Regions from separate parts of the Streptomyces sp. NPDC029526 genome, predicted to be linked through region 1. Evidence: predicted binding sites of a transcription regulator. Region 1 holds the regulator's gene; the other holds the start of a gene.

Region 1 (14,640 bases):
CCCACCGTCGGTGCCGTCTTCGCGGTGTCGCTGGGCGCCGGGCTGCTGGGCGTGCTGGCCGCGGGTGCGCTCGGGGCGCGGCTGGGGCGGGCGCTGCCGATCGGCGGCGGCACGGTGCTCATCGCGGGCTGCATCGCGCTCACCGCCTCCGCGAACGGGCTGACCGGCTTCGCCGTCGGGGAGATCGCCTGGAACACCGTCTACCCGGCGGTCCTGTCCTACCTGATCGGCCTCGCCGCCTCCCTGGACCCGCGCGGCCGGTGGGCGGTGCTGGTCGGGTCGGCCTCCTCGCTGGGCACGGCGGCCGGTCCGCTGACCGGGAGCCTGCTGTCCGCGCAGGCGGGGTTCCCGGTGATGGGCGCGGTGCTCGGCGCCGGACTGCTGGTGGTCGCCGTGCCCCTGACGGCGGTGGCCCTGCACACCGGCGGCCGTCCGCTGCTGCCGGGCGCGGTCCGCCGGCGCGGCGGGCACCCGGCGGCCGTGGTGGTCGCCGCGGCCCCCGGCACCCCGGCGGGCGCGGTCCCGGAGGTCGGCGCCCCCGAGCAGGAGGTCGTGGAGATCCCCCTCGACGGCACCCCCGCCCCCGCCCGCGGCGCGTACGACACGGCGGCGGCGGCCCGGGCGCCAGGGGCGGTGTGAGCCCGGGAGCGGTGTGAGCCCGGGGGCGGTGTGAGCCCGGGGGTGGCGTGTCCCCGGGGGCGGACGTCCGCCGCTCGCGCCCTGCTCCGCCCGGGGTGGCTGTGGCTCGGGCGCACCCGCGGCGCCGCCCGTCACGCCGTCGCGTCTCCCGTTCGTACCGGCTGCCGCGATGTCTCCGGTGGAGATCGGCCACGGGCCGTACAGATAGTGTGATCGGCTCCCGAGGGGTCCGGTGGTGTACCGGACGCGGGTGGATCCATTCACGTCGATCAGGGGGCAAGTGTGGCGGTGAACCGGGGAGTTGCCGGTATCGCGGGAGTCGGGTTCCTCCTCATGGCTGTCGCGGGCTGCGGCTCGGGCAGCACGGGAGGAGAGCGCGCGGCCGACAAGGGAGCACAGCGGAAGGAAGCGACGAAGGCCGACCCGGTGACCCTGGCGACCGATGCCCGGACCGTCGTCTTCACCGATGACGACGACGAGTACCGGCTGCGGGTCACCCCGAAGAGCCTCGTCCGCGGGTCGGAGTCCGATCTCTCCGGCGTCCGCCTGGACGACGGCCTCAAGGGCGGGCGGCCGTACTACCTCACGGTCTCCGTCACCAACGCGGGCGAGACGGATCTGACCTCCCCCGACCTGGTGGGCCACCTCTCGGTGGCCGGCGTGGACGGCTGGCCCGGCAAACGCCTGACGATCTTCCGCGGTGGCGGTTCGGCGCTCTCGGACCACTGCCCGAAGGGGAACCCGGAGACGCTCGCCGCCGGCGCGACGGCGGAGGTCTGCACGCCGGTCGTGCTGGCCAAGGGCCTGGAGCCCGCGGCCGTCGCCTACCAGGACGACTCGGGCACGGCCCTGTGGGAAGCGGGCGACGGGAAGGGCCGCTCCAAGGGCGTGGCGGAGCTGGGCGAGCCGTTGGAGGCCGACGTCGAGGACTCCGACGGCAACACGGTGCGGGTCGAGGCGGTCGCGCGGAGCATGCGCAAGGGCAGCCTCGACCACCTGAGCCGCTACACCCTCAAGACCGGCGGCCAGAAGCTCGTCCCGTACTACGTCACGATCGAGTACGGCAACAAGGGCGAGCACGACCTCTACCCGGACATGCAGGACGACGTGCTCCTGCAGACCGTCGCCGGGCAGCAGATCAGGAAGCTGACCCTGATCGACATCGGCGGCCCCGGGATGAGGCAGTGCCCGGACCAGCTTCCGGACGAGATGCTAAAGCCGGGCGCCAAGGTCACCCAGTGCTCGGTCCACCTGGTGCCCGAGGGCGACAGGCCGGCCGCCGCGTTCTGGATGACCGGCGGGGCGGACGCGGGCCACATCGCCTGGCGCGCCTCCGGCGACGACAAGAACTGACGACAAGAGCTGAGGGCGAGCCGGCGCCGACCGGAGCCACCCCTGCGGAAGCGACGGACGAGTCGGCCGTGCGGGGTGGCCCCGGCCCCGGACCGGTGGCCCGGGCCCCTAGCCGAACGCGTACGCCTCCACCTCGGCCAGGTACCGCGCCCGGCGTTCCTCGTCGTCGTCGAGGAAGGCGGAGAGGAAGGAGTTGCGGGCGAGGTCGCGCAGGCGCTCCGGGCCGAGGCCGAGGGTCTCGGCGACGGCGTCGAAGGTGTCGCCGACGTAGCCGCCGAAGTAGGCCGGGTCGTCGGAGTTGACCGTGCACATCAGGCCCGCGTCCAGCATCGCGGGCAGCGGGTGGTCGGCGAGGGTGTCGACCGTGCGCAGGCGGACGTTGGACAGCGGGCAGAGCGTCAGCGGCACCCGCTCGCGCACCAGCCGTGCCACCAGCGCGGGATCCTCCACGCAGCGCAGCCCGTGGTCGACGCGTTCGACGCCGAGCACGTCCAGGGCCTCGGTGATGTACTCCGGCGGGCCCTCCTCCCCGGCGTGGGCGACCCGGCGCAGGCCCAGCGCGGCGGCGGCCTCGTACACCTCGCGGAACTTCGCGGGCGGGTGGCCGACCTCGGCCGAGTCCAGGCCGACGCCGGTGATGCGGTCCAGGTGGGGGCGGGCGGCCTCCAGGGTGGCCAGGGCGGACGCGGCGGACTCGTCGCGCAGGAAGCACATGATCAGGCGGGTGGAGACGCCGTGCCGCTCCTCGCTGCGGCCCAGGGACTGCCAGAGCCCGTCGACGACCGTGTCCAGGGGGACGCCGCGCGCGAGGTGGGCCTGCGGGTCGAAGAAGATCTCCGCGTGGCGGACGCCCTGGGCGGCGGCGCGGGCGAGGTAGGCGTCGGCGAGGTCCTCGAAGTCCCGTTCGGTGCGCAGCACCGCCATCAGCGCGTAGTACAGGTCGAGGAAGGACTGCAGGTCCTCGAAGCGGTACGCCTCGCGCAGCGCCTCGGTGCCGGCCCAGGGCAGGGTGAGGCCGTTGCGGGCGGCGAGCTCGAAGGCCAGCTCGGGTTCGAGGGTGCCTTCGATGTGAAGGTGCAGTTCGGCTTTGGGTACGGGCATCGAAGCATCGTACGACCGGGCGCCTGGGGACCGTGTCAGCGGCGCTTGGGCAGCGGCACCCGGAGCAGGTCGTGGGCCACGGTCAGCTCGCCCTCGAAACCGGCGGCCCTGGCCTGCCGCTCGAACTCCGCCGGGTCGGAGTAGCGCTGGCTGAAGTGGGTGAGCACGAGGTGGTGCACGCCCGCGTCCCGGGCCGCCCGGGCGGCCTGACCGGCCGTCAGGTGACCGTGGTCGGTGGCGAGTTCCTCGTCCTCGTCGAGGAAGGTCGACTCGATGACGAGCAGGTCGCAGCCCTCGGCGAGCGCGTGCACCCCGTCGCACAGCCGGGTGTCCATGACGAACGCGAAGCTCTGCCCGCGCCGTACCTCGCTGACGTCCTCCAGCCGGACCCCGCCGAGGACGCCGTCCCGCTGGAGGCGGCCGATGTCCGGGCCGGTGATGCCGTGCGCGGCGAGCCGGTCCGGGAGCATGCGGCGCCCGTCGGGCTCGGTGAGCCGGTAGCCGTAGGACTCCACGGGGTGGGAGAGGCGGCGCGCATCGAGGGTGTAGCCGGGGGTGCGGGCGATCGGGCCGTCCGTGTCGACGGGGGCCTCGGTGAGGGCGACGGTCTCGCGGTAGGCGGTGGCGTAGCGCAGCCGGTCGAAGAAGCGCTGCCCGGAACGCGGGTAGTGGGCGGTGATCTCGTGCGGGACCCGGTCCAGGTTGATGCGTTGGATGACCCCGGCGAGGCCGAGGCTGTGGTCGCCGTGGAAGTGGGTGACGCAGATCCGGTTGAGGTCGTGCGCGGCGACCCCGGCGCGCAGCATCTGCCGCTGCGTGCCCTCGCCGGGGTCGAACAGGATGCCCTCGCCGTCCCAGCGCAGCAGGTAGCCGTTGTGGTTGCGGTGCCGGGTGGGGACCTGGCTGGCGGTGCCGAGCACGACCAGTTCGCGTACGGACATGTGACGGCCGGTCCGGACTATCCGGGGGGCCATTCGAGGCCGCGGCCGCCCAGCACGTGGGCGTGGGCGTGCCAGACGGTCTGGCCGGCGCCGCTGCCGGTGTTGAACACGATGCGGTAGCTGTCCAGTTGCTCCTGGTCGGCGACGGCCTGCGTCTCGCGCAGCACGTCCGCCGCGATGTCGGGTGCCGCCGCGGCGAGGGCCGCCGCGTCCTGGTGGTGTGCCTTGGGGATCACCAGGACGTGGGTCGGCGCCTGCGGGTTGATGTCCCTGAACGCGACGGTCGTGTCCGTCTCGCGGACGATCGTCGCCGGGATCTGTCCTGCGACGATCTTGCAGAACAGGCAGTCGTCCTGCGGCTCGCCTGCCATGGGTGTGCCTCCTCGGCCCCGGATGATCGCTTACCGGGGCATCGTATCCGCCGGGGCCGCGCGAGGGCCCGCGGTCAGGGCAGCGCGGGCGGCTCCTTGGCCGGGTTCTCCTCCAGGGCGGCGAGCGCGATGCGGACGGCCTCGTCGAGCTGGGGGTCGCGGCCCGCCGCGTGGTCCTGCGGGCGCTGCACCACCTCGACGTCGGGGTCGACGCCGTGGTTCTCCACGCCCCAGCCGTAACCCTCCAGCCAGAAGGCGTACTTGGGCTGGGTGACGAGCGTGCCGTCGACCAGGCGGTAGCGGCTGTCGATGCCGACGACGCCGCCCCAGGTGCGGGTGCCGACGACGGGGCCGATACCGAGGGCCTTGATCGCCGCGTTGACGATGTCGCCGTCGGAGCCGGAGAACTCGTTGGCCACGGCGACGACGGGGCCGCGCGGCGCGTCCCGCGGGTAGGACTCGGGCCGCATGCCGCGCGGCAGGTCCCAGCCGACGATGCGCCGGGCCAGCTTCTCCACCACGAGCTGGGAGGTGTGTCCGCCGCGGTTCTCCCGCACGTCGACGACCAGTCCCTCGCGGGTCACCTCGACGCGCAGGTCGCGGTGGATCTGCGCCCAGCCGGGGGCCTGCATGTCGGGGACGTGGATGTAGCCGAGGCGGCCGCCGGACGTCTCGTGCACGTACGCCCGCCGGTCGGCGACCCAGGCGTGGTAGCGCAGCGGTTCCTCGTCGGCGACGGGCACGACGACCGCATGGCGCGGTTCGCCGCCGCCGGCCGGGGAGACGGTCAGCTCGACCGGCTTGCCCGCGGTGCCCACCAGCAGCGGGGCGGGGCCGGTGACGGGGTCGACGGGCTGTCCGGCGACGGCGACGATCGCGTCGCCGGGGCGGACGGCCACGCCGGGCGCGGCGAGCGGGGAGCGGGCGTCGGGGTCGGAGGTCTCCGAGGGCAGGATGCGGTCGACGCGCCAGCTGCCGTCCTCGTGGCGGGAGAGGTCCGCGCCCAGCAGGCCCTGCCGGGGGCCGTCGCCGTGGCCGCCGCGCGGGGTGACGTAGGCGTGCGAGGTGCCGAGTTCGCCCTGCACCTCCCAGAGGAGGTCGACGAGGTCGTCGTGGGTGGCGAGGCGGTCCAGGACGGGGCGGTAGCGGTCCAGGACGGCGTCCCAGTCGACGCCGTTGAGGTCCGGGTGCCAGAAGTGGTCCCGCATGATGCGGCCCGCCTCGTCGAACATCTGCCGCCACTCGGCGGCGGGGTCGACGAACTGGCGGACGCGGCCGAGGTCGACGGTGATGTTGCCGTCGCTGTCGTCGCCGTTCGGGGCGCGCCGGTCGCTGGGGACGACCTTGAGCCGCCCGTCGGTCCACAGCAGCACCCGCTTGCCGTCGCCGCTGACCTCGAAGTGGTCGGCGTCCGCGGCGAGGTGCTCGATGCGGTGCTGGGCGAGGTCGTAGCGCTCCAGCTCGGTCCTGGGATCGGGGTCGTCGGGGGTGGCGCGGGAGGCGCCGAGGACGCCGCGCACCGGGTGGCGCAGCCACAGCACCCCGTCCTTGGCGGCCCGCAGGTGGGAGTAGCGGGCGGCCTCGACGGGGAACGGCACGATCCGGTCGGCGAGGCCGTCCAGGTCGATGCGGGTGGTGGGGGTGCCCTCGCTGTCGGGGGTCTCCTCGCGGTCCGGCGTCTCGAAGGGGCGGCCGTGGCGCTGCGGGCCGAACGGCGACGGGGTGGTCGCGGCGAGGGTGATCAGGTGCGGCCGGGCGCCCTCGACGAAGGCCAGGTCGAAGACGTGCTCGTCGTAGACCGGGTCGAAGGCGCGGGTGGACAGGAACGCCAGGTGCTTGCCGTCGAGGGTGAAGGCGGGCGCGTAGTCCTGGAAGCGCAGCGGGGTGGCCTCGGTGACCGACAGGTCGGTGGTGTTGGCGAGGCGGATCTGGCTGAGCGGGCGCGGGCCGGGGTGGGACCAGGCGAGCCAGCCGGAGTCGGGCGAGAACACCAGCCCGGAGACGTCGCCGTTCTCGCTGCGGTCGACCTCGCGGACCTCGCCGGTCTCCCGTTCGACGAGGAGCAGCCGGCCGTCGTGGGAGGCGACCGCGGCCCGGCTGCCGTCGGGCGCCATGGCCAGGTCCAGGACGCGGCCGAGGCGTCCGGCGGCGATCCGGCGGGGGGTGGCGCCCGGGGCGAGGCCGGTGGCGGGCGCGAACTCCAGGGCGTCGTCGCCCTCGGCGTCGGTCACCCACACCACCCACTCCTCGCCGTCCGCGCGGAAGGTGCGCGGGCGCCGGGCCCGGACGCCGGGGGTGGCGGCCAGGGCGCGGGCGGGGCCGGAGCGGTGGGTCACCCAGTGGACGGTGCCGCGGACGCAGACGGCGCTGCCGCGCGCGGTGTGGTCGGGGGACGCGGAGCCGAACCAGCGGGCGGCGTTGACCGGGAAGGGCTGGAGGTCGACGCGCTGGCCGCCGAGCCGGATGTCGAGGCGGCGCGGTTCGGCGCCGTCCAGGTCGTCCAGGATCCACAGTTCACCGGCGCTGGAGTACACGACGCGGGTGCCGTCGGTGGCGGCGTGCCGGGCGTAGAAGCCGCCGAGGGGTGTGTGGCGGCGCAGGTCGGAGCCGTCGGCGAGGGAGGAGTACAGGGCGCCGGTGCCCTCGTGGTCGGAGAGGAAGGCGATCCGGTCCGCGCCCACCCACAGCGGGTACTCGATGTTCCCGTCGAGGTCCTCGTGGAGGCGGACGAACTCGCCGTCGCCCTGGCGGTCGATCCACAGCTTGCCGGCCGTGCCGCCCCGGTAGCGCTTCCACCAGGCGGCCTCCCGGCCCATCTGCGCGGACAGCAGCACGGTGGCCGGGCCGAACGCCAGGTCGCCGACGGGGCCGTGGGGCAGCCGGGTGGCGGGTCCGCCGTCGAGCGGGACGGCGTGCGCCCAGGTGCGGCGGATGCCGGGCTGGCCGTGGGTGGTGACCGCGAGCACCTGCCCGTCGGAGGTCCAGCCGCGCACCTGGGTCTTGACGCTCCCCCAGTACGTCAGCCGCCGGGCGGGCCCGCCGTCGACGGGGGCGACGTGCACCTCGGGGGCGCCGTCGCGGGTGGAGGTCCAGGCGACGGTGGTGCCGTCGGGCGAGATGCGCGGGTGGGCCACCGGCACGTTCTCGGCGCTCACCCGCCAGGCCCGGCCGCCGTCGAGGGGGGCGAGCCACACGTCGTCCTCGGCGGTGAAGGCGACCAACTCGCCGTGCGGATGCGGGAACCGGAGATACGCGGCGGATGCGTCCGATGCAGGCTGTGTCACCCGATCACCCTACGCACGCGGCGGCGGCCCCGGCCAGGGGTTTCGATCACTTGCCCTCGACGGGACGGCAGGAGGGGTACTGCTCGCACCACACGGTGGTGGTGACGGTCACCGTCACGGTGGGGCGGGGGCCGTCGTCCGGGGCCTGTCCGACGGGTGAGGGGGTGGTGGCGTCGCAGTCGCCGAGTCCGTCGACCCGGAAGCGCTGCCTGCCGTCCACCTTCGCGACGATGTTCCCGCGCACGCAGGCGCCGTTGACGGCGTGGGTGATCCGGCCGGTGACGGTGATGTCCTTGCCGTCGTCGGTCTCGCCCTCGCAGTCGACGGAGGCCACGGTCCTCTCGCCGGAGGACGCCGAGGCGCCGCTCCGCTCCCCGAAGTCCGCGGTGCAGTTCAGCCACCGGACACCGGCCTTGCGCCGTTCCAGCTCCTCGGTCACGGTCTCGTCCGTGGTGTACGCCACGGCGGCGGAGCTCAGTCCGCCCGGCTCGCACGCGACGAGGCCGCCCACGGCGAGCACGGCACCTCCCGCCATGAGCACCGGCCGCAGCCAACTCCTTGCCAGCACCCGCATGAACGGCAGACTGCCACCCTCCAGGGCCCGGCGGTAGGGCGCATTCGGCCGCGCCACGAGCCCCCGCGCGCGGCGTCCGCCCGCGCCGTTCGGGCGGCGGGCCGGGGTCGCGGGCGGGCGTCGGGCGGCCCCCGGCGCGTCGGGACGGCACCGTCCGGTCCCGCACGGTGGAGGCGGGTCAGCCCCAGCGTCCGGTGCGGCCGAGCAGCAGGGCCGCCGCGGCCGTCCCGGCGGTCGACGTGCGCAGCACGCTCCGGCCCAGCCGGCACACCCGCGCACCGGCCCCGGCGAACAGGTCCAGCTCCTCGGGCGACACGCCGCCCTCGGGCCCGACGACCAGCACGATGTGCCCGGCGTCCGGCAGCGGTGCGCTCGCCAGCGGCTCGGTCCCGGTCTCGTGCAGCACCGCCGCGAAGTCCGCCTCGGCGAGCAGGGCCGCGACCTGCTTGCCCGTGGCCGGGTCCGCGACCTCGGGGAAGCGCACCCGGCGGGACTGCTTGCCCGCCTCCCGCGCGGTGGCGCGCCACTTCCCGAGGGACTTCAGTCCGCGCTCGCCCTTCCACTGAGTGATGCACCGGGAGGCCGCCCACGGCACGATCGCGTCGACGCCGACCTCGGTCATCGTCTCCACGGCCAGCTCGCCCCGGTCGCCCTTGGGCAGGGCCTGGACCACGGTGAGGCGGGGCGCTTCGGGCTCCTCGGTGACGACGTCGGCGAGGCGCACGAGCAGCCGGTCCTTGCCCTCGGTCCCCTCGACCCGGCCCTCGGCCCAGCGGCCCGCGCCGTCGGTGAGGACGACGTCCTCCCCGGCCCTGAGGCGTTTGACGGAGACGGCGTGCCGGCCCTCCGGCCCGTCGAGCACGTAGGGGCCCGCCGGGTCGGCGTCGAAGCCGTCGACGACGAACACCGGCGCGGTCATCGGGCACCTCCGTCCGACAACGCCGTCCGGGCGGCGGCGAGTTCGGCGGCCAGCACCTCCACCAGCCGCCCGGCGGGCAGGTCCCGGGCCAGCCGGTGGCCCTGACCCGCCCACAGCGCCATGCCCTGCGGGTCGCCGGCCTTGGCCGCCGCCTTGCGCAGGGGCGCGGCGAGGTGGTGGACGTCGGGGTAGGCGGCGGGCGCGTAGGGGCCGTGCTCGCGCAGGAAACGGTTGACCAGGGCGCGGGCCGGGCGGCCGGAGAAGGCCCGGGTCAGCTCGGTGCGGGCGTAGAGGGGGTCGGTGAGGGCGTGCTTGTGCGCCTCGTGCGCCCCGGACTCGTGGGTGGCGACGAAGGCGGTGCCGAGCTGGGCGGCGTCGGCCCCGGCGGCGAGCACCGCGGCGATCTGGCTGCCGCGCATGATGCCCCCGGCGGCGACCACGGGGATCGAGACGGTCTCGCGGACCTGGGCGAGCAGGGACAGCAGCCCCAGGGCGGAGCCGTCGGCCTCGGGGGCGTCCCGGTGGGTGCCCTGGTGGCCGCCCGCCTCGGCGCCCTGGGCGATCACCGCGTCGGCGCCCGCCCGTTCCACCGCCAGGGCCTCCTCGGGGGTGGTGGCGGTGGCCAGCGTGTACGTGCCGGCCCGGCGGAGCGCTTCGAGGGCCTCGGGGGCGGGCACGCCGAAGTGGAAGGACACCACCGGCACCGGGTTGTCGAGCAGCACGGCCAGTTTGGCGTCGTAGCCGTCGTCGCGCCCGCTGTCGGGGTCGCCCAGCTCGGTCTCGTACCAGGTCGCCTCGCCGGCCAGCTGGTGCGCGTAGACGCCGACGGCGGCGGGGTCGGGGGTCTCGGGCTGGGGCATGAACACGTTGACGCCGAAGGGGCGGCCGGTCAGTCCGCGCAGCTGCTTGATCTCCTGGTACATCCCGTCCGCGGTCTTGTACCCGGCGGCCAGGAACCCGAGCCCGCCCGCGTCGGACACGGCGGCGGCGAGGCGCGGCACGGCGACCCCTCCCGCCATCGGGGCCTGCACGATCGGGTGCGGGAGGAGATCGGTCAGCGCGGAGGACATGACGGCATGTTGTCACGTCCTCGGGACGAGTCCGAATTGGCCCTTCCCCCTGGCACATTCCGTTCGACGGGAGGTCGGGAGAGGTCGAGGGGAGGTCCGGCGGGAGGTCCTGTGGGAGGGCCGGAGAGGGCTCGGACCGGCCGGGGTCCGGCTCGCGGGAGCGGTCGGGGGCCGGGCCGGGACCGGTCACGGACCGGTCCCGGGGCGCCGGTCAGCGGCCGTTGAAGGCGTCCTTCAGGCGGGAGAACAGGCCCTGCTGGCCGGGCTGGAACTGCCCCTGGGGACGCTCCTCGCCGCGCAGCTTGGCCAGTTCCCGCAGCAGGCGCTCCTGCTCCGGGTCCAGCTTGGAGGGGGTCTGCACCTCGACGTGCACGATGAGGTCGCCCCGGCCGCCGCCGCGCAGGTGCGTGACACCCCGGCCGTGCAGCGGGATCGACTGGCCGGACTGGGTGCCGGGCCGGATGTCGACCTCCTCCATGCCGTCCAGCGTCTCCAGCGGCACCTTGGTGCCGAGGGCCGCCGCCGTCATGGGGATGGTCACCGTGCAGTGCAGGTCGTCGCCGCGCCGCTGGAAGGTGGGGTGCGGCAGCTCGTGGATCTCGACGTAGAGGTCGCCGGCGGGACCGCCGCCGGGACCGACCTCGCCCTCACCGGCGAGCTGGATGCGGGTGCCGTTGTCGACACCGGCCGGGATCTTGACGGTGAGGGTGCGCCGGGAGCGGATGCGGCCGTCGCCGGCGCACTCCGGGCACGGCGTGGGCACGACCGTGCCGAAGCCCTGGCACTGCGGGCAGGGGCGCGAGGTCATGACCTGGCCCAGGAAGGACCGGGTGACCTGGGAGACCTCACCGCGGCCGCGGCACATGTCGCAGGTCTGCGCGGTGGTGCCGGGCGCGGCGCCCTCGCCGCTGCACGTGGTGCAGACGACGGCGGTATCGACCTGGATGTCCTTGGTGGTGCCGAACGCGGCCTCGTCGAGCTCGACCTCGATGCGGATCATCGCGTCCTGGCCCCGGCGGGTGCGCGAGCGCGGTCCGCGCTGCGAGGCCGTGCCGAAGAACGCGTCCATGATGTCGGAGAAGTTGCCGAAGCCACCGGCCCCGAAGCCGCCCGCGCCGCCGCCGGCCGCCTGCGCCAGGGGGTCGCCACCGAGGTCGTAGACCTGCTTCTTCTGCGGGTCCGACAGCACCTCGTAGGCGGCGTTGATCTCCTTGAACCGCTCCTGGGTCTTCGGATCCGGGTTGACGTCCGGATGGAGCTCGCGGGCGAGCCGCCGGAACGCCTTCTTGATCTCTTCCTGCGACGCGTCGCGGCGCACGCCGAGTACGGCGTAGTAGTCCGTGGCCACTACGACTCCGCCAGGATCTGTCCGACGTACCGTGCCACTGCGCGTACCGCTCCCATCGTTCCCGGGTAGTCCATGCGGGTCGGTCCGACCACACCCAGTTTGGCGACTGCTTCGCCGCCCGAACCGTAGCCGACCGACACGACGGACGTGGAGTTGAGTCCTTCGTGGGCGTTCTCATGACCGATACGGACGGTCACGCCCGGATCCTTCGCCTCGCCGAGCAGCTTGAGGAGCACGACCTGCTCCTCGAGTGCCTCCAGGACGGGCCGGATCACCAGGGGGAAGTCGTGCCCGAAGCGGGTGAGATTGGCGGTGCCGCCGATCATCAGCCGCTCCTCGTTGTCCTCGACGAGGGTCTCCAGGAGGGTGGAGAGCACGGTCGACACCGCGCCCCGGTCCTCCGGGTCGAACGCCTCCGCGAGGTCCTCGACCAGGCTGGGCACGTCGGTGAACCGGCGGCCCGCGACCCGGCTGTTGAGCCGCGCCCGCAGGTCCGCCAGGGACGCCTCGCCGAAGGGCGCCGGGCAGTCCACCAGGCGCTGCTCGACCCGGCCGGTGTCCGTGATCAGCACGAGCATCAGGCGGGCCGGGGCGAGCGACAGCAGTTCCACGTGCCGCACCGTCGAGCGGGTCAGCGACGGGTACTGCACGACGGCCACCTGCCGGGTCAGCTGCGCGAGCAGCCGCACCGTGCGGGCCACCACGTCGTCCAGGTCGACGGCGCCCTCGAGGAAGTTCTGGATGGCGCGCCGCTCGGGCGGGCTCATCGGCTTGACCCCGGCGAGCTTGTCGACGAACAGGCGGTAGCCCTTGTCGGTGGGGATGCGCCCGGCGCTGGTGTGCGGCTGGGCGATGTACCCCTCGTCCTCCAGGGCCGCCATGTCGTTGCGCACGGTGGCCGGGGAGACGCCGAGGTTGTGCCGCTCGGTGAGCGCCTTGGAGCCCACCGGCTCCTCGGTGCCGACATAGTCCTGAACGATGGCGCGCAGCACCTGGAGCCTGCGTTCACTGAGCATCGCGCACACACCTCCAGAAGCGATCCGCCGCTGCCCGTTGCTGGTCCTGGCACTCTTCACATGCGAGTGCCAGACTTCCCCGGCCCAGTGTACGGCCGGGGAGTACGCCCCGGGCAAGGCCCGGCCCGACGGGTTCGCGCAGGTGGGCGTTCTGCCCGCTAGCGTCGCGGTATGACCTCGGTTCGGGATGTGTCGGGATGGGAACGGGTGGCGCCGGGGGTGTTCCGGTGCCGCCTTCCGGTGTGGGACTGCACGGCGGGGCTCGTCGCCGGTACCGGTGGCGCCCTGCTGGTCGACGCCGGTTCGAGTCTGCGCGAGGGCGCGCGGGTGCGGGCCGAGGCGCAGGCGCTCGCCGGGCGGCGTGTGACGCATCTCGCGCTGACCCACCCCCACTTCGACCACGTGCTGGGGGCGGCGGTGTTCGCGGGCGCGGAGGTGTTCGCGGCGGCCGGCCCGGCGGCGGCGTGGTCGGCGGAGGCGCTGCGCGTCGACGCGGTGCGGCACGGGCTGGACGAGCGGGAGGCGGCCGGGGCGGCGGACGCGCTGGTCCGGCCGGGGCACGAGGTGTCCGGCGACGTGGCCGTGGACCTCGGCGGCCGGGAGGTGGTGCTGGTGGACGCGGGCCCCGGGCACACCGCGCGGGACCTCGCCGTCCTGGTCCCGGGCGACCCGCCCGTGGTCTTCTGCGGCGACCTGGTGGAGGAGTCGGGCGCGCCGCAGGCCGGCCCGGACGCGGTGCCGTCCCGCTGGCCGGACGCCCTGGACCGGCTGCTCGCCCTGGGCGGCCCGGACGCGCGGTACGTGCCCGGTCACGGGGCGGTGGTCGACGCGGCGTTCGTGCGCGCCCAACGCGAGGCGCTGGCGGCCCGGTTCGGCGTGTCGCGCCGGCCGTGACGGGGGCTGCCTCGTATCGTCGGCAGGATGCGCCAGTACTCCGCCGACCTGACCCCTCCCTGGAAGAAGTCCGGCCCGGTGCCCGAGGTGCCCGCCGACCCCGGTCTGGTGGTCGAGGAGCCGGGCACCGGTTTCTGCGGTGCGGTGATCCGCTGCGAGGCCGGCACGGTGACCCTGGAGGACCGTTTCGGCAAGCACCGGGTGTTCCCGCTGGAACCCCGCGGCTTCCTGCTGGAGGGCCGGGTGGTGACGCTGGTGCGGCCCGCCTCCGGGCCGTCCCGCCCCAGCCGTACGGCGTCCGGCTCCGTCGCGGTGCCCGGCGCCCGGGCCCGGGTCGCCCGCGCCGGCCGCATCTACGTCGAGGGGCGGCACGACGCGGAGCTGGTCGAGAAGGTGTGGGGCGACGACCTGCGCATCGAGGGCGTGGTCGTGGAGTACCTGGAGGGCGTGGACGACCTGCCGTCGGTCGTCGAGGAGTTCTCCCCCGGCCCCGACGCGCGCCTGGGCGTCCTGGTCGACCACCTCGTGCCGGGCTCCAAGGAGTGGCGCATCGCCGAGGCGGTGACCAGTGAGCACGCACTGGTGGTGGGCCACCCGTACATCGACGTCTGGGAGGCGGTGAAGCCGTCGTCGGTGGGCATCCCCGGCTGGCCCCGGGTGCCGCGCGGCCAGGACTGGAAGACGGGGGTGTGCCGGGCACTGGGCTGGCCGGAGAACACCGGGGCGGCCTGGCAGCACATCCTGGGCCGGGTCCGCTCGTACAAGGACCTGGAGCCCGAGCTGCTGGGCCGGGTCGAAGAGCTGATCGACTTCGTCACGGCGCCCGCCGGCTGAGGCGGACGCCCGCGGTCAGTCCACCAGGTCCCGCACCACCGCGTCCGCCAGCAGCCGCCCGCGCAAGGTGAGGGCCGCGCGGCCCTCCTCGTACGCGGCCGGCCGGAGCAGCCCGTCGCGCAGGGCCCGGCCCGCCGCCGCCAGGCCGTCCGCGCGCAGGAGGGACAGGGGCACGCCCTCCTCCAGCCGCAGCTCCAGCAGAATCCGCTCCACCCGCCGGTCCTCGTCCGACAGCAGCTCCCGGCCGGCGCCCGGCGACCGGCCCTGCGCGAGCGCCGCCGCGTACGCGCCCGGGT
Region 2 (14,640 bases), on a different contig from region 1:
CACTTTCCGGGGTGGCCGCGCGGTCAGTCCGCGGAGGGGGCGGTGAGGGAGGCGAGCTCGCCCAGGACGCGGGCGGCCGGCGCCGGGTCGACCAGCCACTTGAGGTGACTGCCCGGCAGCGTGCGGACGTCGTAGGGGTTGTCCGGCGTCAGCGCGTCGCCCTCGCGGATCAGCCGGTCCTGCAGCGCGAGCGGCATGCTCGCGTCGTCGGCCAGGCGGACGTACGTCTTCGGCACCCGCCCCCAGGTCGCCGCCTGGGCCCGGTCGGCGGAGGTGCCGGCGTCCAGGTTCTCGTCGGGCTGGAAGGTGTTGAGGAAGGTCAGGAACTCCTCGTCGGTGCCGTCGGCGAGGAAGGCCGCCTTCAACGCGGCGAGGGCGGCCGGGTCGGCGGTGCGGAAGTTGACGCGGAGCAGGCCGAGTTCGGCGGGGTTCCCGGCCGCCGCCAGGGCCAGGGAGGCGGCGTCGACGTCGGCCATCTCCGGCTCGCCGTAGTAGTCGCCGACGTCGAGCGCGACCGGGCACCAGGCCGCCACATAGACGATGCGGTCGATGAGGTCCGGCCGGGCGTTGGCCGCCGCCGTGGCGGTGACGCCGCCCCGGCTGTGGGCGACGAGGACCACCGGGCCGTTCCGCTTCGCCCGCTCCAGGATCCCGATCAGGTGCGCGGCGTTGTCGGCCAGCGTGACGCCCTTGATCGCCCCGGGCGCGACGGCGAGGGCTTCCAGGTCCTGCGGCGCCTGGTAGGCGCGGGTGTAGGTGGCCGCGAAGCCGTGCCCGGGCAGGTCGACGGCGACCGACCGGTGCCCGAGCAGCCCGAGTTCGGCCTGGAGCGGCGCGAACGAGAAGGAGTTGGCGAAGGCCCCGTGGACCAGGACGTAGGTCGGTTGCACTCGGCAGCTCATTTCTTCCGGCGGGGCGGGGCGCGGACGGCTGATCGCGCATCCGCCGGTCACGCTACCGAGCGCAGGACCGCAGCACGATCGACTTTCGGAACGTCAGTGGGGCCGCCCCCCGCGGGAACGACCCCCCGGAACCCGCCGGCGGCCGGCCGACGCCCGATCCCGGTCAGTCAGCGCGACGCGCGTGTGTGACGAAGGCCGACCAGGCGGCAGGGGACACGGTGAAGACGCCCCGGCCGGTGTCCTTGGAGTCACGGACGTGGACCGAGGCGGGGAGGGCGGCGACCTCGACGCACTCGCCGCCCGCGCCCCCGCTGTAGGTGGACGTGAACCAGTGGAGTGCACGGGCCTGGGACTGCTCGGTGTTCATAGGTCTCCTTGCAGCAACTTCTCGACGTGGCGCACGGATTCGGCAGGGGACAGCGCCTGTGCCCGCAGGATTCCATACCGCACGGCGAACCCCCGTACGCTTTCCCGCTTGGTGATCACGCGCCCGTTGGCCTGGCTCTCCACGTACGCCACTTGTTCACCGCCCTCCGGCGTCATCATCGTGAACGGTCCGTCCGCCCCCGCGTGGTCGGTGACCCGGGTCGGCATGACCTGGATCTCGACGTGGGGGTTCTCGGCGATGTGCAGCATGTGTTCCAACTGGCCGCGCAGCACCTCCACTCCGCCGACCGGACGGCTCAGGACGGATTCCTCGATGACGAAGCTCAGCGTCGGAGCCGGCCTGCGCCCGTAGATGCCGTGGCGGGCCATGCGCGCCGCCACCATCTGCTCGATCTCGTCCTCGCGCCGCCGTGGCCGCCACACGGTGAACATGGTGCGCGCGTACTCCTCCGTCTGGAGCAGGCCGGGCACGGCCAGCACGGCGTACGCGTGGAACTCGACGGCCTCCTCCTCGATGCGCGCCGCGTCCCGGAAGAAGGCCGGGTACCGCGTGAGGGCCACGGCCCGCTTCATGGCGAGCAGCAGCCCCCCACCCTCCAGGGCGCTGTCGAGATGGTCGATCGTCTCCGGCCGCGGGATCCGGCGCCCTTGCTCGATGGCGGCGATCTGCGCCTCGCTGTAACCGAGTCGAGGGGCGAGCGCGGCTTGGGTGAGGCCGCAGCGTTCGCGAAGAATCTTGACCTGCCTGCCGAAGGAGCGCAGCAACTCATCGGCCGGGTCCTCGGCCCGCCTCGCCTCCGCGTTCTGCGCCATGAGCGCTCCTCTCTCTCCCTCACCGACAGGCACTCGCTGCACCCCTACAGACACGCTGTGTCAGGGCGTCACGACTCGTCACGGTACGCATGGACCGGCACGCTCACTGCCATGACGACCGAAACCACCCCCAACGAGCGCACCGCTCGGCCGGCCGCCCCCGCCGAACACTTCTCGATGTGCTTCAGCTCCACCCCGCGAGGTGCCCGCCTCGCCCGGCGGCTCGCCGCGCACCGTCTGGACTCCTGGGGCTTCGCCTACGACTCCGAGGTGAACGACACCGTGACGCTGGTGGTGGCCGAACTCGTCGCCAACGCGGTGACCCACGGGCGGGTCCCGGGCCGCGACGTCCGCCTGGGCCTGACGCTGACCGGTGCCCGGGACCTCCTCCGCGTCGAGGTCACCGACTCCCGGGCCGGCGACGTGCCGGCGGCTTCGCCCGCTCCTCCCCGGGACCCGGAGGCGGAGGCGGGCCGCGGGCTGTGGCTGGTGTCCCGGCTGGTGAGCCGGCTGTCCGTCGGGCCGCGCGCGGAGGGCGGGCCGGGCAAGACGGTGCGGGCGGAACTGGACCTCCGCGGCGGCGCCCCGGCGGGTCAGGGTGCCGTCGAGCGGGCCGGGGAGCCGCCGGAGGTCGTGCCGGCCGTCTCCACCCGGCACCATGTCCCCATGGCCGACACCGATGACGCCGACAGCGCCCTGCGTGATCTGCGCGCCCGTTTCGCCCGTGCCCTGGAGGGCGCCCGGGGCCCCGGGGGCGGCCCGGACCCGGCGCCGTACGCCGACGCCCTGCTGGCGCGCTGGGCGGAGCCGCAACGGCGCTACCACACCGTCGCCCACCTGACCGCCGTGCTGGACCACGTCGACGCGCTGGCGGGGCACGCGGACGACCCGGACGTGGTCCGGCTGGCCGCCTGGTTCCACGACGCCGTGTACCTGCCGGACCGCTCCGAGAACGAGGAACGGTCGGCCCGGCTGGCCGAGCGGGCGCTGACCGAGGCCGGGGTGCCCGAGGCGAAGGTGGCGGAGGTGGCCCGGCTGGTCCGGCTCACGGTGACGCACGACCCCGCCGACGACGACCGCGACGGGCAGGTGCTGTGCGACGCCGACCTGGCGGTCCTCGCCTCGCCGCCGTCCGCCTACGCCGCCTACACGGTGGCCGTCCGCGAGGAGTACCACTTCGTCCCGGTGGACGCCTTCCGGGAGGGCCGCGCGTCCGTGCTGCGCCAACTGCTCGGTCTGCCACGCCTGTTCCGCACCCCGTACGGGGCGGAACACTGGGAGGCCACGGCCCGCCACAACCTCCGCGGCGAGCTGGACATGCTGTCGACCCCGGCACCGCCGCCCGCTTAGGGTCGGCCCCATGGATGCCACGGGCGCACGACAGGTCGAGGACGCCGTCGCGGACTGCGTGAGCGCGCTGGGGGCGGCCGTCGGCCGGGACTGGCGGGCCGTACGGGCCGAGGGGCTGGAGTGGGACTGCCGGCGGACGGCGGAGCACATCGCCGACGACCTGATCTCCTACGCGGGCCAGCTCGCCGGGCGGGCAACCGACGCCTACGTCCCCTTCGGGATCGCTCTGGAGGACGGCACCGACAACGCCGGTGCCCTGCACGTGATCCGCACGGCCGGAACCCTGCTGGCCGCCACCGTGCGCAGCACCCCGCGCGCGGTGCGCGCCTTCCACCCGTTCCCGTTCCGGCACGCGAACCGCGAGGGGTTCGCGGCGATGGGGGTGGCCGAGGTGCTGCTGCACACGCACGACATCGCCGCCGGGCTGGGTGTGGCGTACGAACCGCCCGCCGCGCTCGCCGAGTTCGTGCTGACGCGGCTCTTCCCGGAGGTGCGGCCGGGGCCGGCGCCCTGGCCGACGCTGCTGTGGGCGACCGGGCGCGGGGACCTGCCCGGCCGGGAGCGGGTGAGCGCGTGGCGGTGGAGCAACAACCTGGTGGTACCGGCCGGGCGGCTCGTCCTGGAGGGCGTCACGCCGGCGGCCGCCGCCGACCTGTCGGTGGGCGGGGGCGGCGGGTTCCGCTGGGTGGACTCGGGGCCGTACGACGGGACGCGGGACGCGGCCGGGGCACTGCTCAAGGCGTACGGGGCGGGGGTGCTGCGGGCCCGGTGGGGGATGTTCGTCATGGTGCGCCGGGAGGACGACCGCGCGGTCGGCGGCATCGGCTTCCACGGCCCGCCGGACGAGGACGGCCGGGTGGAGATCGGCTACGACCTGTCCCCCGAGGCGCGCGGCCACGGGTACGCGACGGAGGCGCTGCGCGGACTGTCGGCGTGGGCGCTGGAGCAGCCGGAGGTGACGTCGGTGTTCGCGGCCACCGAACCGGACAACCTCGCCTCCCAGGCCGTGATCGGGAGGGCCGGGTTCACCCGGATCGGCGGGGGCGAGGAGGAGTTCGCCTACGAGCTGCGCCGCTGACCCGGGCCGCCCACGGCCGGCCCGGGAAGCGGACGGGAACCGAAGACGCCCCCGGCGCCGGGGAGACCCGGGCCACCGGGCAGACCCGGGCCACCGGAGAGAGCGGAGCCACCGGGCAGACCCGAGCTGCCGGAGAGGCCCGGGGCGCCGGAGAGGCCCGGCACCGCGCTGCGGCCCGTGCCCGTGCTCGCGCCCTTGCGGCGGCGCAGCCCGGCCCCGTGCAACAGGCGCACCACCTCGCGGCTGCTGACCTCCAGCGCGCCCGCCAGCACGACCTCGCCGTACCGGTGCTCGGGGATGTCGTAGTGGTCGCGTTCGAAGGCGCGGCGCGGGACGCCGAGGCGGGCGGCGAACAGGTGCAGTTCGTCGTAGGAGACGTCGCTGACGAGGTGGGACCACAGGCGGCCGTGGCCCGGCCAGGTGGGCGGGTCGATGTAGAGCGTCATGGGGCCGGCGTGCCGCCCGTCGCCCCGGGGCCCAGTGAGCCGACCGCCGCGACCTTCACGCCCGCCTTGTGGCACACCCAGTGCGGGTCCGGGCCCAGCTCCGGCTCCACCTCCAGCGCGTGCGGGTCGCCGGATCCGCACACCGGACAGACGGGCCAGCGGCCGTACCGTTCCAGCAGGGCGTCCTGCACGTCCTGGGCGACCAGCCCGGCGAGGAACGCGGCGCCCTCCGGCCACTGCTCGACCCACCACCGCCGGTGCGCGACCGACTCCTCGACCAGCGACACCACGTCCGCGTCGGCGACCTCGCGCGCGACGAGGTCGGCGAGGACGAGGGCCCTGGCCGCGTGCAGCGCCTGCTCCAGCGAACTGACGGGGGTGTTGTCGGGGTGCATGCCCCTATTGTGCGCACTCTTGACCCCGACGCCGAGACGAAAATATCTTTCAGGAGTGACCCAGGACGTGAAGGAAATTTTCGCCCAGGACCGCGGACCGGGCGGCTCCGCCTCCGCCCCGCCCGCACCCGCCGCCCTCGCGGCCAAGGTGCGCACGCTGGCGCCGTCGATGACGCGCTCCATGCAGCGCGTCGCCGAGGCCGTCGCGGGCGACCCGGCCGGCTGCGCCGCCCTCACGGTCACCGGGCTCGCCGAGCTGACCGGCACCAGCGAGGCCACCGTCGTGCGCACCGCCCGCCTCCTCGGCTACCCGGGCTACCGCGACCTGCGCCTGGCCCTGGCCGGGCTCGCCGCCCAGCAGCAGTCCGGCCGGGCTCCGGCCATCACGACCGACATCGCGGTGGACGACCCCATCGCCGACGTCGTCGCCAAACTCGCCTACGACGAGCAGCAGACCCTCGCCGACACCGCCGCCGGACTGGACACCGTGCAGCTCGGTGCCGCCGTCACCGCGCTCGCGGGCGCCCGGCGCACCGACGTGTACGGCCTCGGCGCCTCCGGACTGGTCGCGCAGGACCTCACCCAGAAGCTGCTGCGCATAGGTCTGATAGCCCATGCCCCCAGCGATCCGCACCTCGCGGTGACCAACGCCGTGCAGCTCCGTCCGGGCGACGTGGCGATCGCCATCACCCACTCCGGGTCGACGGGGGACGTCATCGAACCGCTCCGGGTGGCCTTCGAGCACGGGGCGACGACCGTGGCAGTCACCGGCCGCCCCGACGGCCCGGTCACCCAGTACGCCGACCACGTACTGACCACGTCCACCGCCCGCGAGAGCGAGCTGCGGCCGGCCGCGATGTCCTCCCGGACCAGTCAACTGCTCGTCGTCGACTGCCTGTTCGTCGGCGTCGCGCAGCGGACCTACGAACAGGCCGCACCGGCCCTGTCGGCGTCCTACGAGGCCCTGGCCCACCGCCACCGCAGCGGCCCGCGGTAGGCGCGGCGGGGTTGGGGCGGGGCGGGAAGAGGCGGCGCAGCGTCCCGCGGCACGGAACAGCTCGCCCCGCCGCGCGGAACGGTCCGCCCGGCCACGCGGCACGGACGGCCGGACGGACGGATGGACGGATGGACGGACCGGCGGACCGGCCGACGGGCCGGTCGGCGGACCGGACGGCGGACCGGACGGCGGCAGGACGGGGCGGGTGCCGGAACGGCCGCCGGACGACCGGCCGCGCTCCGCCTGGACGACCGCCCCTCCTCCTCGGCTCTCCGTTCCGTTCCCCCGATCCCCCGATTCCCGATCCCCCGATTCCCGACCCCTTGTCCTCCCCACACCACGCACCACCACCGGGCTCCCCCCAGCAGTGCCACGGCCACCGGACGACCGCGGCCCGCCCCGGACCCACGGACCAGACCGACCGGAGAGACCGGAGACCGGAGAGACCCGCACCATGACCGACCGTCCCGCCGCCGACCACCCCGCGCCCGACGGGCGCCTGCCCGATCCGTCCCCGTCCCACGCTCTGCGCGCCCAGCTGGAGACCCTGGCCACCGAGGCGTTCCGCCCGGAGCTCGCGGAGATCGACCGGCTGCCCACCCTCGAGATCGCACGGCTGATGAACGGCGAGGACGCCACCGTCGCCACCGCGGTCGCCCGGCGGCTGCCGGAGATCGCCGCCGCCGTCGACGCCGTCGCCGACCGGATGTCCCGGGGCGGCCGACTCGTCTACGCCGGGGCGGGCACCGCCGGCCGGCTCGGCGTGCTGGACGCCTCCGAGTGCCCACCGACCTTCAACACCGACCCCGGACAGGTCGTCGGCCTCATCGCGGGCGGCCCCGCCGCCATGGTCACCTCCGTCGAAGGGGCCGAGGACTCCGCCGCCCTCGCCCGCGCCGACCTGGACGCGCTCGGACTGACCGCCGACGACACGGTGGTCGGCGTCTCCGCCTCCGGCCGCACCCCCTACGCCGTCGGCGCCGTCACCCATGCCCGTGCCCTCGGTGCCCTGACCGTCGGGCTGGCCTGCAACCCGGACAGCGCGCTGGCCGCCGCCGCGGACCACGGCATCGAGGTCGTCGTCGGCCCGGAACTGCTCACCGGTTCCACCCGGCTCAAGGCGGGCACCGCCCAGAAACTCGTCCTGAACATGCTGTCGACGATCACCATGATCCGGCTGGGCAAGACGTACGGGAACCTGATGGTCGACGTGCGCGCCTCCAACGACAAGCTGCGCGCCCGGTCCCACCGGATCGTCGCCCTGGCCACCGGCGCGGACGACGACGCCGTCGAGCGGGCCCTGACCGCGACCGACGGCGAGGTGAAGCACGCCGTCCTGGTGCTGCTCACCGACGCGGACGCTGCCACCGCCGCCCGCCTCCTCGACGAGGCCGACGGCCACCTCCGGGTCGCGCTCGCCAAGGCCGGGGGCGCCCCGGGGGCGGACGGCTGACGCCACGGCCGACCGGGGCCACCTGAGCCGGGAGGGCCGCAGTCACGGTTCACGATCACGGTCACGGGTCACGGCTGTGACAGGCTCCAGGGCCGCTGGGATACTCGTAGCGACTCCGACCCCGACCCCTACCCCGACCCCGGCACTGGGACCGACGTCGGAACCGGACCGACCCCGGGGCAGCGGAGCCCGCGAACCCCACCCCACGGAGACGGACGCCATGAACCACGCGCAGCTCACCGCACTGGGGCGTGCCCTGCGCCTGCTCGGCGAACACGGCGAGGCGCTCGGCGGCGACACACCGGACGCCAAGCTGCACGAGGTGAAGGCGGACCTGCGGCGGGCCCTGGACCTGCTGGAGGAGGGCGTCGGCTCGGCCGCGCCGAGCACCCGCTGCCCCGAGCACCCCACCGGCCCGGTCGACGAGAGCGCGCCCGACCTGTGCCTGCTGTGCGAGACGCGCCGACGGGCCGCCCGCCGCGCCGAGTTTAACGGCCCGGCGCCGCAGTACCCGCCCGCCGAGCCGGTCCCGTCCCGCTACGGGGTGAGCGGCGACCGGCCGCAGCCGCAGCAGCGCTGGCTGCCGGAGCTGTGGAACGGTCAGGTGTGGCAGCTGTGCGGCACCCCGCGCCGGGACCGCCGCGAGGCCGAGCTGTACCTCGCCGCCCTGCGGCGCGGCCCCCGGCCCGCGATGGCGTACCGGATCGTCCACGAGTTCACCGACTACGAGGTGCTGCGGGTGTGGGGCACCCCGGTGCGCGTCGACATCGAGCCGATGGGCGGCCTCTGACCGACCCCCGCGACCGCCGCCCCCGCGACCGCCGGCACCCGGGTGCCGGGTGCCGGGTGCCCTGACACGCCCGAGGGCGGCACCCCCTGTCGTCCAGGGAGTGCCGCCCTCGTTCGTGCGTCGGACGGATCCGATCCTCGGGAGGATCAGAAGTCCATGTCACCGCCCGGCATGCCGCCGCCGGCCGGGGCCGCGTTCTTCTCCGGCTTGTCGGCGATGACGGCCTCGGTGGTGAGGAACAGCGCGGCGATGGAGGCGGCGTTCTGCAGCGCGGAACGGGTCACCTTCGCCGGGTCGATGATGCCTTCGGCGATCATGTCGACGTACTCGCCGGTCGCGGCGTTCAGGCCGTGGCCGACGGTGAGGTTGCGGACCTTCTCCACCACGACGCCGCCCTCGAGACCACCGTTGACGGCGATCTGCTTCAGCGGGGCCTCCAGGGCGAGCTTCACGGCGTTGGCGCCGGTCGCCTCGTCACCCTCGAGCTCCAGCTTCTCGAAGACCTGGGAGGCCTGCAGCAGGGCCACGCCACCACCGGCGACGATGCCCTCCTCGACGGCCGCCTTGGCGTTGCGCACGGCGTCCTCGATGCGGTGCTTGCGCTCCTTGAGCTCCACCTCGGTCGCGGCACCGGCCTTGATGACGGCCACGCCGCCGGCCAGCTTCGCCAGGCGCTCCTGGAGCTTCTCGCGGTCGTAGTCCGAGTCGCTGTTCTCGATCTCGGCCCGGATCTGGTTCACGCGGCCCTGGACCTGGTCGGCCGAGCCCGAACCGTCGACGATGGTCGTCTCGTCCTTGGTGATGACGACCTTGCGCGCCTTGCCCAGCAGGTCGAGGGTGGCGTTCTCCAGCTTGAGACCGACCTCCTCGGAGATGACCTCGCCGCCCGTGAGGATGGCGATGTCGCCGAGCATGGCCTTGCGACGGTCACCGAAGCCCGGGGCCTTGACCGCGACGGACTTGAAGGTGCCGCGGATCTTGTTGACGACCAGGGTCGACAGGGCCTCGCCCTCGACGTCCTCGGCGATGATCAGCAGCGGCTTGCCCGACTGCATGACCTTCTCCAGGAGCGGGAGCAGGTCCTTGACGTTGGAGATCTTGGAGTTGGCGATCAGGATGTACGGGTCGTCGAGGACGGCCTCCATACGCTCCATGTCGGTGGCGAAGTACGCCGAGATGTAGCCCTTGTCGAAGCGCATACCCTCGGTGAGCTCCAGCTCCAGACCGAAGGTCTGGGACTCCTCGACGGTGATGACGCCTTCCTTGCCGACCTTGTCCATGGCCTCGGCGATGAGCTCGCCGATCTGGGTGTCGGCGGCGGAGATGGAGGCCGTGGAAGCGATCTGCTCCTTGGTCTCGACGTCCTTCGCCTGCTCCAGCAGGGCGGCGGAGACCGACTCGACGGCCTTCTCGATGCCGCGCTTGAGGGCCATCGGGTTGGCGCCGGCGGCTACGTTGCGCAGGCCCTCCTTGACCAGGGCCTGGGCGAGGACGGTCGCGGTGGTCGTACCGTCACCGGCGACGTCGTCCGTCTTCTTGGCGACTTCCTTGACCAGCTCGGCGCCGATCTTCTCGTACGGGTCCTCGAGCTCGATCTCCTTGGCGATGGAGACACCATCGTTGGTGATCGTGGGGGCGCCCCACTTCTTCTCGAGGACGACGTTGCGGCCCTTGGGGCCGAGCGTCACCTTGACGGCGTCCGCGAGCTGGTTCATGCCGCGCTCGAGGCCGCGCCGCGCCTCCTCGTCGAACGCGATGATCTTGGCCATGTGAAGTGGTCCCTCCAGGACTGGGGGTGATTCCTTCGGACCGCGCCCGCGCCCGCGACGGACGGCTCGCCGGCCTCGTGGTTCCTTGCCCCACACGGCCTGCGGGCCTCACCGACCCGGTCCTTCGTTGTCACTCTCACCTTCAGAGTGCTAACGCCAATGATTAGCACTCGACCCCTCCGAGTGCAAGGCGCTCCCGCGAAGCGGGCCCGTCGGAGGGTCGGGGCGCGCGGGCGTGCCCGCAGGCGCGGTCCGGGACGGGGGGAGGTGTCTCCCGGGCACCACGGCACGAGGGCCGACGGGGCCCGTGTGCTGGGAGGACGGCGGAGGACGGCGGTGCGGAGGCACCCCGGGCGGGGGGTGGCACGGGGGTGGTACGGGGGGCGCGGCGACACCCCGTACGGCCCCTCGCGCGCGTGGGCGCGAAGGAGAGGAAGGCGCGCTCTCAGCGGTCGGCGAACACGGGTGTACGGCGCCGCCGGGACGGGGAGCGCGGGCGGCCCGGGCGCACGGCCGGCCGCCCCCTTGCGGAGGCGCCGGCGCACGGCGAAGGGCCCGCACCCCGGGAGGTGCGGGCCCCTCGTCAGCAGAAGCTGCTTGCGGCTGGTAGCGCGTTCAGGCGGTGACGCGAACCATGTCGGCCTGCGGGCCCTTCTGGCCCTGCGAGATCTCGAATTCGACCCGCTGGCCCTCTTCAAGGGTGCGGTACCCGTCCATCTGGATGGCGCTGTAGTGGACGAAAACATCCGCACCACCGTCGACCGCGATGAAGCCGTACCCCTTCTCCGCGTTGAACCACTTGACGGTGCCCTGAGCCATGCCTAACTCCCCTATTACTGGCCCTTGCACAGATCCACACTTCGCGGACCCGGGTCAGACCTCACCCCCCATTGGAGTGGGGGCGTGCGCCGGAACGCGTCGACCGCGGCTGAATGTATCTGTCCAACTGCCGTCTGCAACAGGTCAATCGGACGAGAAATCTGGACGCCGCCGGTCCGGAATGTTGTGCAACTTCGCCCGAATTCAGGGCAAACCGGGTCACGCAAACGCCACAAAAGCCGCGAAAGGCGCACAGACTTTGGCTACTTATCGTCGGGCGAGCGGCAGGAATTCACGGTTCCCGATCGAGGGACCGGGGCCGCGTTCCCCAACCCTATCGCGTTCAATCCCATGGAATTGCCCCCTCCGCTTCTCTCACGGAGGGGGCAACGAGTTCCACGCTGGGTAACCGAAGTTACCCACGGTAATGATCAGGCCGGATCAGCCGCCGGCGACCGCCGGAATGATCGAGACGCCGGCGCCGTCCGGCGTCGCCGTCTCCAGGCCCTGCTCGAAGCGCACGTCGTCGTCGTTGACGTAGACGTTGACGAAGCGGCGCAGCTTGCCCTGGTCGTCCAGGACGCGGGCGGCGATGCCCGTGTGGTTCTTCTCCAGGTCCTCGATGACCTCGGCGAGGGTCGTCCCCTCGGCGTTCACCTGGGCCTGCCCACCGGTGTAGGTGCGCAGGATGGTCGGGATGCGGACGGTCACGCTCATGCGAGGCCAGCCTCTCGGAAGGAGTCCAGGGTGGGGCGGATGGTGGCGGTCACGCCGGTCCCGGCGACCGCGTCGAGGGTCTTCAGGCCGTCGCCGGTGTTGAGGACGACGGTGGTCAGCGAGGGATCCAGCAGGCCGCTCTCGACCAGCTTGCGGGTGACGCCGACGGTCACCCCGCCCGCCGTCTCCGCGAAGATGCCCTCGGTGCGCGCGAGCAGCTTGATCGCGTCCACGACCTGCTCGTCGGTGACGTCCTCCACGGCGCCGCCGGTGCGGCGGGCGATGTCCAGGACGTAGGGGCCGTCGGCGGGGTTGCCGATGGCGAGCGACTTGGCGATGGTGTCCGGCTTCTGCGGGCGGACCACGTCGTGCCCGGCCTTGAAGGCGGCTGAGACCGGGGAGCAGCCCTCCGCCTGCGCGCCGAAGATCTTGTAGGGGCGGTCCTCCACCAGCCCCAGGTCGATCAGCTCCCGCAGCCCCTTGTCGATCTTCGTGAGCTGGGAGCCCGAGGCGATCGGGACGACGATCTGGTCCGGCAGCCGCCAGCCGAGCTGCTCGCAGATCTCGTAGGCGAGCGTCTTGGAGCCCTCGGCGTAGTAGGGGCGCAGGTTGACGTTGACGAAGCCCCAGCCCTCGCCGGCCGGGTCGCCGATCAGTTCGGAGCAGAAGCGGTTGACGTCGTCGTAGTTGCCCTCGATGCCGACCAGTTCGCCGCCGTAGACGGCGGCCATGACGACCTTGCCCTGCTCCAGGTCGTGCGGGATGAACACGCAGGAGCGGAAGCCGGCCCGGGCGGCGGCGGCGCCGACGGCACCGGCCAGGTTGCCGGTGGAGGAGCAGGACAGGGTGGTGAAGCCGAAGGCGCGGGCGGCCTCCAGGGCCTGGGCGACGACCCGGTCCTTGAAGGAGTGCGTCGGGTTGCCCGAGTCGTCCTTGACGTACAGACCGCCGGTGACGCCGAGTTCACGGGCCAGGTTGTCCGCCTTGACCAGCGGGGTCCAGCCCGGGTTGAGGTTCGGCTTGCCGGCCACGTCCGCGGGGACGGGCAGCAGCGGCGCGTAGCGCCAGATGTTCGCGGGTCCCGCCTCGATGCGCCGGCGCAGTTCCCCGGCCTCGTAGGACGAGAAGTCGTAGGCGATCTCCAGCGGGCCGAAACACTCCTGGCAGGCGAAGACGGGTCCGAGCGGGACGCGGTGGCCGCACTCGCGGCAGGACAGCGCGGCGGCGGGACCCAGGTCGACGGCGGGGGAGGAACCGGCGGAACCGGCAGAGTCGGCGTTGCTTGCAACGGTCTGCACAGCCATGTGAGGCGAGGCCCTTTCTCCTCATCTTCCTCACGACGCATCTCGCCGTGAGACGGATTTGGCACCTTCCCTAGCCGGGAGCCTCGCCACGTCCGTGTGACAAGAACCGACTGGAGGGTTGCCGGGGCTTCAACGGGCCGTATCCCTCTGCCCCTCTGGATGAGCGGTGTTCAGTTGTCGCGCGGGACCCCGGCATGCGGGGACCGTGCGCGTTGTTCAAGACTGTAACCGACGCCCCGGGCGATTGAGACAGTCGTCCGAAGCGCGAGATGGATCACAGGACCGGACCGGAGTGAGGAGCCGCAGACCGTGCTGGAAGAAGTCGAGCGCTGGCTGATCGACCGGTCCTGGTCCGTGGCCGACCGCCCCCCGCACGCGCTCCTGGCCGCGAAGCGCGCCTCGGGACAGACGGTGAGCGTGGTGCTGCCGGCGCTCGACGAGGAGGCCACCGTCGGCGACATCGTGGCGGTGATCCGGCACGACCTGATGCTCCAGGTGCCGCTGGTCGACGAGGTCGTCGTGATCGACTCCGGCTCGACGGACGGCACCGCAGCGGCCGCCGCGGCGGCGGGCGCCACCGTGGTCCACCGGGACGCGATCCTGCCCCGCATCCCCGCCGTGCCCGGCAAGGGCGAGGTGCTCTGGCGCTCCCTGCTGGTCACCCGGGGCGACATCGTCTGCTTCGTCGACGCGGACCTGCGCGACTTCTCCTCCGACTTCGTCACCGGCATCGTCGGTCCGCTGCTCACCGAGCCGGACGTGCAGCTGGTCAAGGCCATGTACGACCGCCCCCTGGGCGCCGCCGCCGGGCAGGGCGGCCGGGTCACCGAGCTGATGGCGCGCCCGCTGCTCAACATGCACTGGCCGCAGCTCGCCGGTTTCGTCCAGCCGCTCGGCGGTGAGTACGCGGCCCGCCGCTCGCTGCTGGAGCAGCTGCCCTTCCCGGTCGGCTACGGGGTCGAGCTCGGCATGCTGGTCGACGCCCTGCACCTGGCCGGGCTGGACGCCCTCGCCCAGGTCGACGTCGGCGTGCGCAAGCACCGCCACCAGGACGGGCGGGCCCTCGGCCGGATGGCCGCCGCCATCTACCGCACCGCCCAGCTCCGCCTGGCCCGCGGCCACCTGATCCGGCCCGCCCTCACCCAGTTCGAGCGCTCCGACGAGGGCTTCGAGCCGCGCACCTACTCCGTCGACACCGAGGAACGCCCGCCCATGCGGGAGATCGCCGAGTACCAGGCCCGGCGGGTGGCCTGAGCGCGTCCCGGCGACGTTTGAGGTTCCGGGGGCCGGGCTAGGTTGGTGCGTATGGCTTCCACGCATGCTGCTCAGGCTGGTCAGGGTGCCCAGGTGCTGGTCGCGTCGAACCGCGGGCCCGTGTCGTACACGGTGGACGAGGACGGTTCGCTGCGCGCCAAACGGG

The links. Region 1 encodes HrcA, which represses chaperone genes, less so after heat shock. Its sites were predicted from a motif close to TTNGCACTCNGNNNNNCNGAGTGCNAA; they were not measured.
Region 2: a site for HrcA is predicted at 10,544-10,570, ahead of groL (chaperonin GroEL). Genes of this name have one in related genera too.

Annotation. Positions count from the first base shown of each region.
Region 1 covers NZ_JBEZWE010000001.1:751,928-766,567, forward strand. Annotated here, with positions in the region: gene AB0F01_RS03330 (MFS transporter) at 1-639, shown strand, start outside; gene AB0F01_RS03335 (hypothetical protein) at 973-1,992, shown strand; gene AB0F01_RS03340 (adenosine deaminase) at 2,101-3,093, opposite strand; gene AB0F01_RS03345 (ribonuclease Z) at 3,129-4,034, opposite strand; gene AB0F01_RS03350 (histidine triad nucleotide-binding protein) at 4,052-4,405, opposite strand; gene AB0F01_RS03355 (S41 family peptidase) at 4,480-7,689, opposite strand; gene AB0F01_RS03360 (hypothetical protein) at 7,736-8,263, opposite strand; gene AB0F01_RS03365 (16S rRNA (uracil(1498)-N(3))-methyltransferase) at 8,442-9,182, opposite strand; gene AB0F01_RS03370 (nitronate monooxygenase) at 9,179-10,252, opposite strand; gene dnaJ (molecular chaperone DnaJ) at 10,464-11,600, opposite strand; gene hrcA (heat-inducible transcriptional repressor HrcA) at 11,600-12,616, opposite strand; gene AB0F01_RS03385 (MBL fold metallo-hydrolase) at 12,788-13,510, shown strand; gene AB0F01_RS03390 (DUF3097 domain-containing protein) at 13,538-14,344, shown strand; gene hemW (radical SAM family heme chaperone HemW) at 14,360-14,640, opposite strand, start outside.
Region 2 covers NZ_JBEZWE010000022.1:8,358-22,997, forward strand. Annotated here, with positions in the region: gene AB0F01_RS28440 (alpha/beta hydrolase) at 24-902, opposite strand; gene AB0F01_RS28445 (DUF397 domain-containing protein) at 1,066-1,269, opposite strand; gene AB0F01_RS28450 (helix-turn-helix transcriptional regulator) at 1,266-2,102, opposite strand; partial or broken gene AB0F01_RS28455 (ATP-binding protein) at 2,280-2,648, shown strand; gene AB0F01_RS28460 (hypothetical protein) at 2,769-3,452, shown strand; gene AB0F01_RS28465 (GNAT family N-acetyltransferase) at 3,463-4,530, shown strand; partial or broken gene AB0F01_RS28470 (DUF4031 domain-containing protein) at 4,716-4,976, opposite strand; gene AB0F01_RS28475 (hypothetical protein) at 4,973-5,371, opposite strand; gene AB0F01_RS28480 (MurR/RpiR family transcriptional regulator) at 5,427-6,368, shown strand; gene murQ (N-acetylmuramic acid 6-phosphate etherase) at 6,823-7,821, shown strand; gene AB0F01_RS28490 (hypothetical protein) at 8,042-8,611, shown strand; gene groL (chaperonin GroEL) at 8,758-10,380, opposite strand; gene AB0F01_RS28500 (cold-shock protein) at 10,996-11,199, opposite strand; gene AB0F01_RS28505 (MoaD/ThiS family protein) at 11,641-11,916, opposite strand; gene thrC (threonine synthase) at 11,913-13,220, opposite strand; SAM riboswitch class I at 13,239-13,386, opposite strand; gene AB0F01_RS28515 (glucosyl-3-phosphoglycerate synthase) at 13,530-14,474, shown strand; gene AB0F01_RS28520 (trehalose-6-phosphate synthase) at 14,526-14,640, shown strand, end outside.